DNA from 3 places in the Rothia sp. HMSC064F07 genome. Region 3 is predicted to be linked to each of the others. Evidence: riboswitches for the same ligand, from Rfam matches in the RefSeq annotation. Region 3 holds a riboswitch; each other region holds the start of a gene.

Region 1 (4,243 bases), on a different contig from region 3:
GCAGGGTCTCGGTGCCGCGCGCCAGGGCGAAGTAGCCGGGCAGATCCAGCAGGCCGCGTGCGTCCTTAGCCTCAGCCAGACGCTCGGGAACCAGGGTGAACAGGCGAACCACATCAAGTACCTGATCGTAGTAGGAGAAGGTCGCCGGAATCGAGTAGTTATCAGCCTTCAGACCGGCGGCGGTCACGCGCTCGAAGTAGGTGCGCTGCACGTCAGCGGCGGTGTCCTGCAGCTCCTGCAGGGTTGCCTTGCCCTTCCAGAAAGCCTCCTGAGCCTTCTTCAGCTCGCGGAAGCGGCCCACGCGGGGGTAGCCAACAATGGTTGCGGCGGGGAATGCGGTGTTCGACATAATAGTTATTCCTTTACTGGGGATAGATGTGGGAGTCGGTTCCGGCGTTTTACCACCCGACTGTGGGTGGTGAAACGGAGGACTCAACAACTCCCGGAATATTTGTGGGGGAGAAAGTGGAAACGCATCCGACAAGGAGCGTTATCGGTTGAAGCGGGGTTTTAGGCGTATTCCAGTTCGCTCAGCGGCTGAGAGAAACGGTTACTGTACCGCGGCAAATCCAGCTGATCCAGAACGTCCAGAACCGCCGCATGCTCGTTGAAAGTGAAGAAGTGCAGGCCCGGTGCGCCCGCGTCCATCACGGTGCGGCACTGGTTCAACGCGTACTCAACACCGATGCGGTGCAACTCTGCGTTGCTGGTCGCCGTCTCTAGGGCGTAGGCAAGATCCGCCGGGACTTCCATGCCCGCCATCTGGCAGAGGTTCTGCAACCGCTTCAGCGAGGTTACCGGCATGATGCCCGGAATAATCGGAATATCCACGCCTGCCAGGTGCGCCGAATCGACCAGGGCGCTGTAGCGTTCATCCTCAAAGAACACCTGAGTGATCGCGAAATCCGCGCCGGCACGCTGCTTCGACAGTAGAATCTCAATATCCTGCAGCAGGGATGCGGACTCGGGGTGCTTCTGCGGGTACGCCGCCACACCAATCGACACCTTGCCAGCTGCCAGGTGGGCGAAATCTTCACGCTCCACGCGGCGAATCAGCTCCACCAGGTAGCGGGCGAAAGGAAGCTCAGAAACCTGACCTTCCTGAATGTCACCGCGAAGAGCCAGGAAACCGCGCACGCCCAGACCCAGAATCAGGCGGACCGCACGCTCCAGCTCATGCACCGAGTGGCCTGCACAAATCAGGTGAGCCAGCGGGGTGAGGGAGGTTTCATGCACCAGGTGGTCGAGCAGCGCCAAGGTCTTCTGGCGGCGCTTAGCATCTCCGGCGTAGGTGACCGAAACGTAGTCGGGGTTGGTACCCTCAAGCTCCGCAATGGTGCGAATCAGCGACTCACAGCTTGCGTGTGAGCGCGGAGGGAACAGCTCAAAAGAAAGAGCCGGGTGAACTGTAGCCATAACCATCCTTCGTGTTCACCCGATAGATACGCACCGTGAGGGTGCGCGAATTCTTCTGCAGGATGCGCTGTACCGGTTTGCGGGTACGACTCATCAAGGGGTGCCGAAGGGTATTCTTCTCTATCGGTTCTGGCGGGAGCACCTTGTCCGTACCCTGCACCGTGACGGTGGGGGATACTGGCGAGGTTGCTGCGACGTCTACGAGCCAGATCTCTCGGTCGCTCTTGATAGATAACGCTTTCACTCTACCCACCACCTCCGAGGGCGTGCAAGGGATACGGCGGTTGATGTCCTAATATTTCTGGACATGACATTGGGGCGAAATATGAACTTAATATGACTGACTATGACGAAGGGGGGCTGGGGGGCGTTGCGGGTAGGGCTGTCGGCTGACCCTGGATGCCCGGAACTATCGCAGATATATCTGCTTAATATTCTTGGACACGCACGAATATATGTGTTTTGAATTTCATTGAGGGGTAGGGTAGCTAGTGAGGCACGGGTAGTGTTTCGATGTCCGCTCATCGAGGAGTTGTAGGGCTCAAAGATGAGTTCAATATGACTTTGTGAGCGTGGTGAGAATGAAAAAGCTATTTTCTTCTATACTCTGGTCCTTCCGCCTAGCATGGAAAACCTGTCCCACAACCCTGGTGAGCGTCGCCCTATCGCTAGCCGTCATTGCCTGCATTCCCTTGAGTCAGTCCCTGCTGATTGGTAATACAGTATCAGCCTTGAGCGGTTCAAATGGTGGTGCGGCCTGGATTTATATCGTTGCTCTTGCCCTTGTTGTCGGAATTAATATCATTGCTAAACGCTGGGTCATAAGTAACATGCTCATCCTCAAATCAAAGGTGAACTATCGGGTTCACTGCATGTTAAATAACAGGTTATCTACATTTCCGTTATCTGATATAGGTAGCACAAAATCACAGGAAGATATACGTGCTGCTAGAGAGGCAATATCGAAACAGGAATTGCAGGTTCACACCATGTCAGTTATGACACTGGTGAGTGCCTTCGCAATGGTGTTACTTCTCTGTCTTAATATCGCGAACGTCAGCATTGTGGCAGCAATTTTTGCGGCACTGTGTTCACTACCCCTATCTATTGCAATGGTAATCCTCGCTAAACGTGATTACGCTATATACACCCTAATGTACGAGGACTATCGGGTAGAGAACTACTATCTAGACAATCTGATGGCTCAAAGTCGCGCCCAAGAACTTCACCTCATGAGAGCCTCCCGATTTTTCTCGCAACGCGTAGCGTCCTGGCGACGCCGGGCGGCCGGTAGGGAATTGAGCCTTGAAAGTGTTAGAGGAATCATCTCCGTAGTTGCAGGGCTACTCTGCTCTGTCTTACTTTTTGCGTCCCTGTACTTCCTTGTGGATTCAGGAGCCGATATATCGTATGTGGCCGGATCGCTGATTGGAATCATTGCCTGTGTTGACGCGACCCAAGAGGTGGGATATTCATTCGGTCAGATTATTAATGGAGCATTATCTGTTCAGCAATTCCGAAGGGTATGCGACTCTAATACTTACGACCATGCTTCTGAGATAAAAACTTCTAACCCTAACCATGAAAATATTTCAAAAATTATATGCAAAGATGTATCCGTTCAGTATGAGGGCGCGTCGTCTTTTGCGCTTAAAGATATTAATCTTGAGCTGATGAATAATCAAATGATTGCAGTAGTTGGTGCCTCGGGCGCGGGAAAAACAACGCTAATAAATGCAATTCTTGGAATTACACCAATTGCCCAGGGGAGCATAACGTATAAGGGTGCTTCTTCTGAGAGTAAATACAACATGTTGGCAAATGTTGGTTTGGTGAGTCAAGACTACGGCCGTTATGAACTGACTGTGCGTGAAAATCTTCTTCTGGGTTTGCCGCAGGAGGCTGTTGAGCGTCTTGGTGATGCTGATTTGTGGTCGGCTTTGTCGGTGGCTTGTGCTGATGATTTTGTGCGTGGTCTTGAGGGTGGTTTGGATGCTCAGTTGGGTGAGTCGTTTGGTGGTGTTGGTCTTTCGGGTGGTCAGTGGCAGCGTTTGGCGTTGGCGCGTGTGGTTCTTCGGGATGCGCCGGTGTGGGTGTTGGATGAGCCGACCAGTGCTGTGGATGCTGAGACTGAGGAGGAGATTTTTGCTCGGTTGAAGGTGGCTGCTGTTGGGCGTTTGGTGGTGTTGGTGTCTCATCGTGCGTGGACGTTGCGTGGTGTTGATTCTGTGGTGGTGTTGGATGGTGGGTGTGTGGTGGAACAAGGAACCTACCGGGACCTAACGACCGACCCCACATCACGCTTCAGGAAGCTCTTCGCCTCCCAACTGGAGGGGAAATAACCACGCAACATACCCGCACAACGTAGAGTTAAAAACATGGAACGTATTGAATCTCCCGTCTACCGCAGGCTCGGCAACTCCGGTCTCGTCGTACCCAGCGTCGGCATCGGCTGCAATAACCTCGGCCGCCCCGGCACCCCCACCCGCACCCAAGAAGGTACCAACGAAGTCATCGCCGCCGCAGTCGACGCAGGCATCAGCTTCTTCGACATCGCAGACCTCTACGGCGCCGAACCCGGCCTCTCAGAAACCATGTTCGGCACCGCCCTCACCCAGCTCGGCCTCGACCGCGACGAACTGACCATCGTCACCAAATTCGGTCTGCCCGTCGGCGACCTCAACGGCAACGACCGCAACGCCCGCGGATCGCGCCGCTACATCATGCGCGCCGTCGAAGGTTCCCTCCGCCGCCTCGGCACCGACTACATCGACCTGTACTTCTACCACAGCCCCGATCCCAACACCCCCATCGAAGAAACCCTCAG
Region 2 (4,243 bases), on a different contig from region 3:
ACGCTACATCGCCCCCAGGGTGCCGCGACGGCGGGCGGAGGCAAGAGCCTTCCGGGCAAAGAGGAAAGCACACAACGCCCAGATGAAGCTCACGACCAGGGTCTGTGCCACGGGCAGGAGCGCATCCGCCGGGGTAGTGATGGTGGTACGCCCAAGTAGGAGATGAACCGGCGCCTGCAGGGGAATGAGCGTGCCTACAGCATCTAGCCAGGCGGGCGCTTCAATGGTCGTGAAGAGAACCCCGGAAAGAATAAAAACCGGCACGAGCAACAGCTCCTCGTAGGCGATAGCGTTCGGTGTGGCCACGAAGAACACCGCAATCATGAACGTTACCGACAGGCACGCAAGCCACAGCAGGGGAACGCCCAGAACGTAGCGCGGCCAGAGTGCTGAAAAGTCCGTGACCTGCGGGTTAAGCGTCACAAGAGCCCAGATGAGCCACGACAGGGGCAAAGCCGCCATACCCACAATGGATGCGCTCGAAACGATAGCCGCCAGCACCCGCACCGGAGAAATCGACCCCGAACATAGGTACACGAGGGTCCCACGGAAACGCTCGAAATTGATGATGCCCGCAGACACGATGCAGACCGACCACATGCCCACAATGCCCGCGCGGGTCCACGCGAGGGTCGGGTCAACGGAGTGACCCGCGGAGCTCTGCGCCGCCGCATGCACGGCGAGCGCCTGAAGGATGACCGAGCCGAGTACCGTACTGATGAGCAGCTGAATGAAGTAGGGGACCGTCAGGAACTGGCGCAGGCTAAAGCCCATGAGTCGCAGTTGGCGGGCGCACTCCTGCTGTACGTCGTGTAGCAGGTGCTGCAGGTCGCGCGGTCGTTGAGATTCTGCTGGATGCTGCGTCTGAGCGTTCATCGCTTGAGCCCCTCCGCCATCGCCAGGTATGCCTCTTCCAGAGTTGCCGGTCGCGTGTACGGTTCGGTCCGTGCCCCAATGTTCGCGGTGGCAAGCCCCTCCGTGAGGATGCGGTGAGCCTCACCCGCCTCGAACGTGGTGCGCTCGCCGTGCCAGTAGAGGGTCAGCTCCCAGCCGGAACCGCGCGGGGCGAAGAGCACCGCCGCCTTATCGCCGAGGAGCCCGCGGAGCGTATCAAGCCCCTCGGTGGCGGTGGCCTCGACCTGTACCACGGTCGTGGCGGCAATACCTGCGTGCGCGGCAACGTCCTCGAGGTTGCCGCTCACAGCAACGGAACCGGCACCCAAAACGGTGATGGTGTGCGCCAGGTCCTCAATCTCGCCCAGCAGGTGGCTCGTCAGCAGAATGGCGGTACCTTCATTTGCCAGAGATCTGATGAGGGCACGCACGGTCAGGGCGATATCGGGGTCGAGCCCGTTGGTCGGCTCATCCAGCAGGAGCAGAGCGGGGGAGCCGAGCAGGGCGCGGGCAATATGTAGGCGCTGCTTCATGCCGCGGGAAAACTCCTGGACAGGCCGCGTTGCCGCATCGGTGAGTTCCACACGGGCTAGGGCATGCTCCACCTCGTGTCGTCGGGTCCGCCCGGAAACCCCCGCAACATCGGCGAAGAACAGCAGATTGTCGCGGGCACTAGCGCGCGGGTAGAAGCCGTTCTCCCCGCCCAGTGCGAGACCCACGTGACGGCGCGCCCGCTGCGGGTCGGCGATAGCGTCAATACCGTTCACGGTGAGGCTACCGCCGGTGGGGGTGAGCAGGGTCGAGCACATCTGCACGGTCGTCGTTTTGCCCGCACCGTTGGGGCCGAGGAGGGCATGAATCTCACCGGAACTGACGCGAAGTGACACACGGTCGACGGCGGTAAAAGCGTTTTCACCTTTGCCAAAGACGCGGCTGAGCTGCGCCGCATCAAGAACAAGAGACATGGTAGGTAACCTTCGGGTATGACCCTCTGGCCCCTATACCGGAGGGATGCTGAGCAGGATAAACGGCGTAGCGAGTTGTACCCTGCGTGAGTGTATGTGTCATTTCAGTGTACCGAAAAGCCGTAGATAAAAGTGATGGGGGTTACTGTGTGGATGGTGGGTGTCCGCCTCCGCATCTCGATTGCCTCGCCCTCGGATTGCCCCGGCACCGTCGCTCACATTTTGTTGCAGACGGTTTTTGGTGACAGACGTTAAAAAACGTCATCTTTGCAATGAAATGTCTTAAAGTACTGCGCACCCACAAAACCCTTGACCCCACCCCGTGCCCTATGACACTCTAAGATAACAGGTCAAGAGCGCCAGCGATAAGCCCCAGCTAGCTGGCCGGCAACCCTCCTCCGCGGTGGGGTGCCCTGGGTGAAGACCAGGCGGCACGCAAAAGCGTGACGCAAGCGCGGGACCGATGTGACCGATAACGGTACATCAATCGTGACAGGATTATTCGACGACGATTCCTGTACCGTCGGCATGCGGCCCCCTAAGAATCCCCATTAGGAGCCACGCATGAGCAACAACACTACCGTCCCGACTCCCGCCAACCCCGCCGGTTGGAAGTTCGAAACCCGCCAGATTCACGCAGGTCAGGCGCCGGATGCCGCAACGGGAGCTCGGGCACTACCCATCTACCAGACCACCTCTTATGTCTTTGACAGCGCCGAGCAGGCAGCGAACCGTTTCGCCCTCTCCGAACTGGGCCCCATTTACACTCGCCTCAACAACCCCACCCATGAAGTAATCGAAAACCGTATCGCTTCCCTGGAAGGCGGCGTCGGCGCGCTGCTGCTGGCATCCGGTCAGGCAGCTATCACCTACGCAATCCTGAACATCGCCGGTGCAGGCGACCATGTGGTTGCATCGCCCTCCGTGTACGGCGGCACCTACAATCTGCTCAAGTACACCCTCGCCGACCTCGGTATCGAAACCACCTTCGTCGAGAACCCGGACGACCTGGACGCATGGCGCGCCGCAGTCCGCCCCAACACCAAGCTCTTCTACGGCGAGTCCGTACCCAACCCCCGTAATGACGTGCTCGACATTGAGCCTATTGCTGCAATTGCGCACGAAAACGGTGTACCCCTGATTGTGGACAACACCGTACCCACCCCCTACCTGCTACGCCCCATCGAGCACGGCGCAGACGTAGTCGTCCACTCCGCCACCAAGTACCTGGGCGGCCACGGCACCTCCATCGGCGGCGTGATCGTTGACTCCGGTAACTTCGACTACGGTGCAGACCCCGAGAAGTTCCCCAAGTTCAACCAGCCCGCCCCCGGCTACCACGGCCTGGTCTACGCACGCGATTTGGGTAAGGACTCCGCGTTCGGCGCGAACCTCTCCTACATCCTGAAGGCGCGCGTCTCCCTGCTGCGCGACACCGGTGCAGCCATCTCCCCGACCAACGCCTTCAACATCGGTATCGGTCTGGAAACTCTCTCCCTGCGCATCGAACGCCACATTGAGAACGCCACCAAGGTCGCCCACTGGCTCGAAGCAAACCCGCAGGTCGAGAAGGTTATCTGGGCTGGCGTGGAATCCTCCCCCTGGTACGAGCGTGCACAGAAGTACCTGCCCAAGGGCCCCGGTGCGGTGCTCGGCTTCACCCTCAAGGACGCAACCCTGGAGCAGACCCGCGACTTCGTGGACGCCCTGAAGCTGCACTCCAACGTTGCGAACATTGGCGACGTGCGCTCGCTCGTGATTCACCCCGCCTCCACCACCCACTCCCAGCTTTCCGCTGAGGAACTGGAGAAGATTGGCGTATACCCGAACTTCGTCCGCCTGGCAGTTGGCATTGAGAACATTGACGATATTCTCGCCGACCTGCAGCTGGGCTTTGACACCCTCTCCTAAAAGGTGATGCATCCGCAGGTGGATTGGTAAGCTACGGCTTTTCGGTCCACCTGCGGATTCCCCGTTACGGAGCATTTCATGAGCGCGTGGCCCTGAGCCGCCCAACCCGTTGCTCCTTCTACCTGCAGACGAGTACCCCGCTCACACCTACCCCGCTCACACCCGGCACCACCTCGCCGACCAACCCAGTGAAGGGAACCCCATGACCACCCAGAGCACTAGCCAGTCCGGCACCACCAAGTCCGGCACTACCAGCCAGCCTGTCACCGCACCCATCCCCGTGGCGGGCACCCAGCGCGAACACCCCGAAGCGCAAGGCTACCTGCGTCAGCTGAACATCGGCGACCTGGAGCTCGAGTCCGGCGTGACCCTGCCGCAGGTCACCATCGGCTACGAAACCTGGGGCACCCTCAACGAGGCTGGTGATAACGCCATCCTGATCCTGCATGCGCTCACCGGTGACACGCATGTCT
Region 3 (4,243 bases):
CCTGGGCGGTCTCGTGCTTAATGCCGGACTCCTCCTCGACAATCTTCACAGCCTCTTCGGGGTTCTTCTTAGCCCAGGCGCGAGCGTACTCGTACACGTCCACGATGGTCTGTGCGGCGGTCGGGTTGGACTGAATGAACTTCTCGGTGGCGTTCAGGAAGCCGTAGGTGTTGAAGTTCAGGTTGCGGTAGAAGAGCACGTCGCCGCTTTCCACCTCGGCGGCAGCCATGATCGGGTCCAGGCCGCTCCACGCGTTGACCTGACCGTTATCCAGGGCGGTGCGGCCGTCGGCGTGCTGCAGGTTCTGAATGGTCAGGTCCGAAGCGGAAATACCCTCCTGCTTGAGTGCCTGCAGCAGCAGGAAGTACGGGTCGGTACCCTTGGTCACGGCAACGGTCTTACCCTTCAGGTCCGCAACCTTGGTGATGCCCGAATCCTTGCGGGTCACCAGTGCCGACCATTCCGGCTGCGAGTAGAGGCTAATGACCTTGATGGGGGAGCCATTAGCGCGTGCCAGCAGCGCCGCCGAACCGGCGGTGGAGCCGACATCAATATTGCCGCTACGCAGCGCCTCATTCGCCTTGTTCGAACCAGCCGACTTGACCCACTCAACCTTCTTGCCCTCGGCGGACAGGGCGGTCTCAAGCCAACCCTTCTTGCGGATAATCAGGGACAGCGGGTTGTAGGTCGCGTAGTCAATGGTCACGGTGTTCTGATTGCCACCACCGGCAGCACCGGAGGCGTTAGCGGAACCGGAACCTTCACCGGCGCAGGCGCTGAGCAGAGTAGCAAAAGCGGCGGCTGCGGCAAGGGACTTGAGGGCGGTACGGCGAGACGGGGAGTAAGTCATGATGAAATCTTTTCGCTTCTGAAGATGATGATGTGATGTGTAAGAAATGCGTTTCGTGGCGGCTTTAGGCGTTATCTTCCACGCCGAGCTCAGCCAGCAGTTCGCTACGCAGCGCCGTAATCTCTGCATCGGCGCGGTCACGCGGGTGAGAACGGTCAACGGTCACAATGCGCTGGATGGTGGCGGGCGCCTCCGGGGTGTCCTTACCGAGGACGATCACCCGGTCAGAGAGGTACAGCGCCTCTTCCACATCGTGGGTGACCAGCAGAATCGTGGTCGGGTCTTGACGGTGCACGTCCAACAGCAAATCCTGCATGTTGATGCGGGTCAGCGCGTCCAGAGCACCGAAGGGCTCGTCGAGCAGCAGCACGCCGGGGTTGCGTGCGAGCGCTCGCGCCAGGGACACGCGCTGAGCCATACCGCCTGAAATTTCCTTGGGACGGTGGGTTGCGTATTCGCCCAGTCCGACCAGGTCGAGCAGGCGCGCTACGGATGCTGCGCCTTCAGATTTTTTGGTGCCCTGCGGTAGTCCGAGAGCCACGTTGTCGGCGACGGTGCGCCAGGGGAGCAGGCGCGGTTCCTGAAAGCCGATAGCTACGCGGGGGTCGAGGCCGGTCACTGCCTTCTCGCCGATACGCACGGTACCTGCGGTGATGCGGTTCAGGCCTGCTGCTGCACGCAGGAGAGTGGATTTGCCGCATCCGGAGGAGCCGATGACGGAGATAATCTCGCCGGGGGCTGCGGTGAAGGAGACTCCGCGAAGAACTTCGTGGGTTCCGCCGGGCACGGGGAAAGATTGTCCGACGCCTTCAAAGCTCAAGGGGACGGCGGCGGTGGATACGGCACGGCGGCCGTTCTTTTCACTGGTGGGTACGTCAGTTACTGCACTGTTGAGTGTCATGTCACTTCCATCGTTCCTGGCGTTAGCACCGGGGGCGGAAGAATCCGTGCCGGTTGCTGCGACGTCGTGGAGCCAGGTCTCTCAGTCGCTCTGGATGGTTTGCTTCTCCCACCCTATGGGCTGTGGCGTGCCTCAATCAACCCTGCGGGCGCGTATGAATTTCTATGACCGTATATTTCGCATTTATCACGAAATATTTCGGTTCCACGTCACAAAAAGATTTTTTCGTCACAAACGTGACCTCCCTCCCGCGCGCCCCGTACACTCAAACCACGAGATCATGAGTCCCGGCGCTAAGCTCTGGCTAGCCGGGCGGCAACCCTCTCCCGTAGCGGGGTGCCCCAGATGATGATCTGGCCTCAACGGAAAGAGGCAAGTACGGCGCGAACGCGCCACCTGCACGAAGGCCACCACCGAACGCAGAAGGCAAGAAGGAGGCGGCGCGCGGGGTGCAGGGCACTAACCCGATCGTCCCCGATCATTCGCGAAAGGAAAATCGATGGCTGAGCAGAAGAAGCGCATCGTAGTTAACGCATTCGAAATGACCTGCATCGGTCACCAGAGCTTCGACCTCTGGCGTCACCCGCGCTCCCGCGCAACCGAGTACAACACCATCAAGTACTGGACTGACCTGGCTAAGACCCTTGAGCGCGGCCTGTTTGACGCCGTGTTCATCGCTGACGTTGTTGGTATCTACGACGTGTACAAGAACTCTGCCGCTCCCGCCATTGAAGGTGCCGCTCAGGTTCCCGTGAATGACCCCGCAACCCAGATTTCTGCAATGGCTGCAGTGACCGAGCACCTCGGCTTTGGCGTGACTGCTGCCGCTACTTTCGAGCAGCCCTACACCCTGGCTCGCCGCTACGCCTCCCTCGACCACCTCACTGAGGGCCGCGTCGGCTTCAACGTTGTGACTTCTTACCTGCCTTCGGCTGCTGAGAACCAGGGTCTGCCCACCCAGATCCCGCACGACGAGCGCTACGAAATCGCCGACGAGTTCCTGGACGTCTGCTACAAGCTGTGGGAAGGCTCCTGGGAAGACGGCGCAGTCATCAAGGACCGCGAGCGCGGCATCTACGCTGACCCCTCCAAGGTCCACCCGATTGGCCACAAGGGCAAGTACTTCTCCGTGCCCGGTATCTCCCTGACTGAGCCGAGCCCGCAGCGCACCCCCGTGATCTTCCAGGCTGGCGCATCCAGCCGCGGCCAGCAGTTCTCCGGCAAGCACGCTGAGGCTGTGTTCATCAGCGCCCTGCGCCCGGACCTGACCCGCGTTGTGACCGACCGTATTCGCGCCGCTGCAGAGGAGCAGGGCCGTAGCCGCGACGACGTCAAGATCCTCGCAATGCTCTCCGTCATCGTGGATGAGACCGAAGAGAAGGCAAAGGCAAAGTACGAGGATTACAAGAAGTACATCAACCTCGACTCTGCACAGGCTATTGTCGGCGGCTGGTCCGGTGTTGACCTGTCCCAGTTCGACGAGGACGAGGTCCTGAACTACGTGCAGACCGAGTCGATTCAGTCCTTCCTGACCCCCTTCACCCTGCAGGCGAAGGACAAGAAGTGGACCCGCAAGGACATCGCTGAGCACACCACCCTCGGCGGCATGGGTGAGGTCATTGTTGGTGACCCGGTTCAGGTTGCTGACGAGCTGGAGCGTTGGATCGATGAGGGCGGCCTGGACGGCATCAACCTGGCGTACCACGTCACCCCGGGTTCCTTCGAGGACTTCATCGAGTACGTTGTTCCCGAGCTGCAGAAGCGCGGCCGCTACCGCACCGAGTACGAGGGCAACACCCTGCGTGAGAACATCTTCGGTAAGGGCCACACCAAGGTTGCTGACAGCCACCCGGCTGCTAAGTACCGCGGCGCATACGTGGGCAAGCCTTCGGCTGCTGACACCCCGGCTCGCGCAATCGCTGAATAAGCGTTGCCGCTGAAGCGTGCCGTGTAGGTTCGCTCAAACTTAACGATTGAAAACAAGAACGCCCGTTCTGCTGGAGGATTTGTACCCCCGGCAGAGCGGGCGTTTCTTTGCGCTGTGCTTTCTCTATACTGGGTGGCATGACTGAACTTAACCATGATGACCGCTGCCCCTGCTCGAGCGGCGAGGTGTACGGCGCCTGCTGCGGCAGGTTCCTGGGCGAGTTTGCCGCCTCCGGCACGCTGACTGCTCCCGCGCCGGAGCAGCTGATGCGCTCGCGTTTTACCGCGTTTGCGACCGGGGATGCGGCGTACCTGCTGGCGAGCTGGCATCCGAGTACTCGCCCGGCCGCCTTGGAGTTGGAGGATGATATCCGCTGGTATCGCCTGGATATTCTGGGTGCTTCGGGTGGCCCGTTTGATGCGTCCGGTACGGTGGAGTTCGTTGCGTATTACCGTTCGGTGCCGGGCGTTCCTGCGGAGGATCGGGTGAAGGGCAGCATGCATGAGCTGTCGCGCTTTGAGAAGGTGGGCGGTGCCTGGTTCTACGTGGACGGCGACGTCCGCTA

Evidence for each region. Region 3 has a riboswitch for S-adenosylmethionine ahead of HMPREF2712_RS00470 (ABC transporter ATP-binding protein). Riboswitches for the same ligand answer to the same signal wherever they lie in the genome.
Region 1: linked by a shared signal. The riboswitch ahead of HMPREF2712_RS02340 (methylenetetrahydrofolate reductase) and the one ahead of HMPREF2712_RS00470 (ABC transporter ATP-binding protein) in region 3 are both predicted to bind S-adenosylmethionine.
Region 2: linked by a shared signal. The riboswitch ahead of HMPREF2712_RS01445 (bifunctional o-acetylhomoserine/o-acetylserine sulfhydrylase) and the one ahead of HMPREF2712_RS00470 (ABC transporter ATP-binding protein) in region 3 are both predicted to bind S-adenosylmethionine.

The regions. Positions count from the first base shown of each region.
Region 1 covers NZ_KV831925.1:68,306-72,548, forward strand. The annotation lists gene metE (5-methyltetrahydropteroyltriglutamate--homocysteine S-methyltransferase) at 1-349, opposite strand, end outside; gene HMPREF2712_RS02340 (methylenetetrahydrofolate reductase) at 511-1,416, opposite strand; SAM riboswitch class I at 1,534-1,650, opposite strand; gene HMPREF2712_RS02345 (ABC transporter ATP-binding protein) at 1,998-3,758, shown strand; gene HMPREF2712_RS02350 (aldo/keto reductase) at 3,795-4,243, shown strand, end outside.
Region 2 covers NZ_KV831921.1:187,881-192,123, forward strand. The annotation lists gene HMPREF2712_RS01430 (ABC transporter) at 1-2, opposite strand, end outside; gene HMPREF2712_RS01435 (ABC transporter permease) at 4-876, opposite strand; gene HMPREF2712_RS01440 (ABC transporter ATP-binding protein) at 873-1,859, opposite strand; SAM riboswitch class IV at 2,208-2,320, shown strand; gene HMPREF2712_RS01445 (bifunctional o-acetylhomoserine/o-acetylserine sulfhydrylase) at 2,424-3,770, shown strand; gene HMPREF2712_RS01450 (homoserine O-acetyltransferase MetX) at 3,973-4,243, shown strand, end outside.
Region 3 covers NZ_KV831918.1:116,602-120,844, reverse strand. The annotation lists gene HMPREF2712_RS00475 (aliphatic sulfonate ABC transporter substrate-binding protein) at 1-850, opposite strand, end outside; gene HMPREF2712_RS00470 (ABC transporter ATP-binding protein) at 915-1,751, opposite strand; SAM riboswitch class I at 1,756-1,852, opposite strand; SAM riboswitch class IV at 2,028-2,136, shown strand; gene HMPREF2712_RS00465 (LLM class flavin-dependent oxidoreductase) at 2,251-3,678, shown strand; gene HMPREF2712_RS00460 (YchJ family protein) at 3,816-4,243, shown strand, end outside.